DNA from 2 places in the Mesorhizobium sp. M0030 genome. Region 1 is predicted to be linked to the other one. Evidence: predicted binding sites of a transcription regulator. Region 1 holds the regulator's gene; the other holds the start of a gene.
The links. Region 1 encodes LexA, which represses DNA repair genes until DNA is damaged. Its sites were predicted from a motif close to TGTTCNNNNTGTGTTCNG; they were not measured.
Positions count from the first base shown of each region.

Region 2: dinB (DNA polymerase IV) is a predicted target of LexA. The motif match lies at 1,128-1,145, and genes of this name have one in related genera.

Region 1 covers NZ_JAMYVE010000003.1:18,371-20,572, forward strand. Annotated here, with positions in the region: gene NKJ80_RS07530 (ComEC/Rec2 family competence protein) at 1-691, shown strand, start outside; gene lexA (transcriptional repressor LexA) at 685-1,467, opposite strand; gene NKJ80_RS07540 (GntR family transcriptional regulator) at 1,673-2,202, opposite strand, start outside.
Region 2 covers NZ_JAMYVE010000002.1:340,645-342,846, forward strand. Annotated here, with positions in the region: gene dinB (DNA polymerase IV) at 1-1,066, opposite strand, end outside; gene NKJ80_RS05585 (hypothetical protein) at 1,300-1,536, shown strand; gene NKJ80_RS05590 (heme-copper oxidase family protein) at 1,689-2,096, shown strand.

The sequences.
Region 1 (2,202 bases):
GGTGCTGTTGGTGGCGGTCGCCCTCGTCATCGCCACCATGGCCACCACCTGGCTCAGGTTGGCGGCCGTGCCTTTCGCGCTGGCCGGCCTGTTGACGGTGCCGCAGGTGCTTACGCCCGACGTGCTCATATCCGAGGATGCGCATCTGGTGGCCATGCCGATCGGTGGCGGCGAACTCGCCCTCAACCGCGAACGCTCCAACGAATTCACCACGGACAATTGGAAACGGGCGCTGCGGGCCGAAACCATTATCCCACCTGAGATTTTCGAGGCAACAGATACGCGGTTCGATCTCGATCCGCTCGATCTGCCGCCCGGCTCGCCCTTCTATTGCACCGGCGATCTCTGTATCGCCCGGCACCCTTCCGGAGCCATTGTAGCGCTTGCGAAAGACCGCAAGACGGCGCGGCCGGCCTGTGCCTTCGCGAGCCTGATCGTCATCGATGACGCCACCGCCTACAATCCGTGCCGCGACCCGCTGGTGCTGGTCGTGACTAAGAAACAGCTGGCCCGCGACGGCAGCGCCGCCGTCTTCTTCGATCCGCAATCGGCAGCGGCAGCGCCAACCATCCGCTTCGCCGTCGACAAGCCGTATCGCCCCTGGCACGAGCAACGCCGCTTCTCCCGCGAAGCGCGCGGCCTGCCGCCTTACAACCAGCGTGAAAAGTACAAACCCAAGCCGGCTCAGTAGCGCCGGATCAATCCGACAAGCTTGCCCTGCACCTTCACCCTGTCCGGTCCAAAAATGCGGGTCTCGTAGGCCGGGTTGGCGGCTTCCAGGGCGATCGAGGCGCCCTTGCGGCGGAAGCGTTTCAGGGTCGCTTCCTCATCGTCGACCAACGCCACCACGATCTCGCCGGGGCTGGCTGTGTCGGCATTGCGGATGATGACCGTGTCGCCATCGAAAATGCCGGCCTCGATCATCGAATCGCCCTTAACCTCGAGCGCGTAGTGTTCGCCGCCCATGATCATGTCGGGCGGCACCGAGATCGAATGGGTCTGATGCTGGATGGCGTCGATCGGCACGCCGGCGGCGATGCGTCCCATAACCGGGATTGAAATCGCGGAAACGGCATCGTCATTGCCGGCCGACATCGAACGCGACGGCGAGCCCGGCTTGATCTGGCGGCCGAGACCGCCTTGGCCCATCGCGCCTTGTCCCTGGCCGCCTTGCCCTTGGCCGGTTTGACCAAGACTGCCCTGAATGACGCTCGGCGAAAACTTCCTCGCCGCATTGAGGCCTGGTGCGATCGAGTCGGGTAGCCGCAGCACTTCCAGCGCGCGCGCCCGGTTCGGCAGCCGGCGAATGAAACCGCGCTCCTCAAGCGCTGTGATCAGTCGGTGGATGCCGGACTTGGAGGCGAGGTCGAGCGCTTCCTTCATCTCGTCGAAGGACGGCGGGATTCCGCTCTCCTTCAGGCGTTCATGGATGAACATCAGAAGCTCATGTTGTTTGCGCGTCAGCATCGCGGCCCCCAAGGGTTCTGAAACCAGAATCGGAAAAAACAAACCCAGAACAAACACTATCTGTTCCAGTTGTGTTCCGCAACCTTTTAAAGTTTAATGAATGTGTTGACGTTTTGTTCAGCGTAACGTTCGGCGCTGCGAGCGCCGCCTGCGCCCAGTTGCCAGCAACGGGGTGAAACGAAGACAAAGTGCCCTGCGTCGTCGGTTACGATCGCCGCTTCCCTTTCGGACTGGGCTGCGCAGCATCCGCGCCGGGTTCGCTCTGGGCATAGACCTGCAGCGTGGAGCCGATGTGAGCGGTCATCAGAGTTTTCGCACGTTCGACGTCGCGATCGAGGGCCGCTTCCATCAGGGCGGTATGGTGTTCGATCGCCACGGCGTCGCGCAGGGCCGCCACGGCCTTCCGGTGCCCATCCGTGCGGCCGGCGGCGGCGCGCAGCGTGGGGGCCAGACCCAGAAAGCGGTGATGGCGATGCAATTGGTCGGAAATCGTTGCATTGAAGCGCAGCAGCCAGCTGGATGTCGCGGCACTGAGCAGCGCCGCATGGAAGGCATCGTGTTTTTCGTACCACGCGTCGACCGCATCATCCGATGGATCGTCGAGAACAGACCCGCACCGTGAGAGACGATAGTGGGCGGCAACGACCGCGTCTTCCCACTCACGGTCGCCTTTCTCGATCGATTCCACCAGCAGGGGCAGTTCGACCACCAGCCGCGCACGCGCCAGATCCTCGA
Region 2 (2,202 bases), on a different contig from region 1:
CGGCAAGCCCGAGCGGCAGCTCCAGCTGCAGCTCGGCACTTTCTTCCAGCTGCGACACCGAGATCGCCAGCAGCGAGATGGTCTTCTCCCGAGGGTTGGCGGCCAGCACGCCGCGCACCAGCTCCCCGGCGATTTCGGCCAGCATCGCGGTTGCCGAAATCGGCTGATCGAGCGTCAGCGAGCGTGTGACAGCGTGCAGATCGGCGAAACGCACGCGCACCGTCACCGTGCGCCCGGGCCGTGATTTCGCCCTGAGCCGGCTGGCGACCCGGTCTGCCAGATGCAGCAGGACGGGTCCGAAGATACGCGCCTCGGCCGGCCGTCTGCCAAGCGCCGACTGCGCGCCGGCGGAATGCGACCGCCTGTGGGTTTCGAGCTTTCGCGGGTCGCGGTTCCATGCCAGCGACGCCAGCTTTTCGCCGGTGGCGGGCCCGAGCAACCTTCGCAGCGCCCCACTATGCGTCTTTGCCAACTGGCCGATGGTCTCGATGCCGATCTCGGCCAGCCGCGCCTTGGTCGCCGGGCCGACGCCCCACATCAGGCCGACCGGCAGATCATGCAGGAAGGCAAGTTCGGTGTCCGGATAGACCACCACCAGGCCGTCGGGCTTGGCCACCTGCGAGGCGATCTTGGCCAGATGCTTGGTGCGCGCCACGCCGATCGAGATCGGCAGGCCGAGCTCTGCCCGGACGCGCCGACGCACCGTGGCGGCGATCTCGGCCGGCGGCCCGAACAGATGCGTGCAGCCGGCCACATCGGCAAAGGCTTCATCGATGGAAATCCGCTCGACCAGCGGCGTGAAATCGTCGAGCACCTTAATGGCGGCGTCGCCCAGCCGCTGATAGTCGGCGAAATGGCCGCCGACGAAGATCAGTCCGGGGCAAAGCTCGCGCGCGCGTTGTCCGGGCATGCCGCCGCGCACGCCGAAAACCCTGGCTTCGTAGGAGGCGGCAAGCACGACGCCGCCGCCGACGGCGATCGGCTTGCCCCTGAGCGCCGGGTCGAGCAGCTGCTCGACCGAGGCGTAGAAGGCGTCGAGATCCGCATGCAGGATGGTGGGCTCCATCCCGACCGTTCCCTTTGCGGCGTTGCAGCATTAGCCGCGTCTGTTGTGATAGGCGTTTTTGCCGAACAAATAGAGAACAAACAGGGCCTATTGTCAAGCGAAGCGGTTGCCGCCGGCCGGTCCGTTCCAGGTCGGGCCGTCGAGTGCTCCGCCTGGGCATCGGACCTGCGGAACATTGTCTCTCGCCTCAGCGTTCATATCCGCGACGGGACGCTGTTTTTGTGGAGGCCGGTATGGGCCAGTTCGAGATGATCGACCTCGTCAGCGTCGTTGACGCCTGCACGAGCGATCGCGTTGCCGGGCACTGCGTGTCAATGGCCAGGGCGGTGGAGGAGTTGCGAGTGCTGACCGGTGATTTCGTATCGCCGGACGAGACGGTGGCCAACGCGCTGTCGGCAGTGGCGCTGGGGCGCGGCTGCGCGGTGGTGTTCGATGAGCGAGCGGGCGCCGACATCTTGCTGACGCCGTAGCGGGCGGCGCCGGGTTGTGGCAGCCAGAAAAGTCGAACAGCGTGCAAAAAGCTGTGCAGGCATGGCCCCATAAGCGGGGCGTGGAAAATTTCTGCGCGTGGGTGTATTCTCCAGGACGCAAGCGGTCGCAGACCGCATAGGGGAGAAATGACATGCCGAGGGTTTCGGAACTCTTTTTCAAAACTGCCATCTTGTTCCTGATGTTGGGGATTGCGGCCGGCCTGCAGATGGCGATCTCGGGTGACCACGCCGCTTTTCCGGCGCACGCGCATATCAATCTGCTCGGTTGGGTGACGAGCGCCATCTTCGGCGGCTACTACGCGCTCAATCCGCAAAAGGCGGCGCGTCGCGTCGCCATGATCCACTACGGGCTCTACACTCTCGGCCTGGTGATCATGCTGCCGGCGCTGTATGTGATGCTGCAGGGAAACCCGGCGCTTGAACCGATCGTCGCCGGCGGCTCGCTCATTGTCGCCGCTGCCGTTCTGGTTTTTGCTTTCGTGGTGTTTTCGCCCGAAACGGCGCGCTCGGTGTCCGGCGTGGTTCCGGCCTCTCGCTGACCGTTCGCGCGCGGCGATCAAAGTCCGACCCGCGTTCGCGACCCGCGACACGGGTTGGCCAGGCCGATGGCCGCAGCCGCTGGCTGCGGTGTCTATCGCCGCGTCG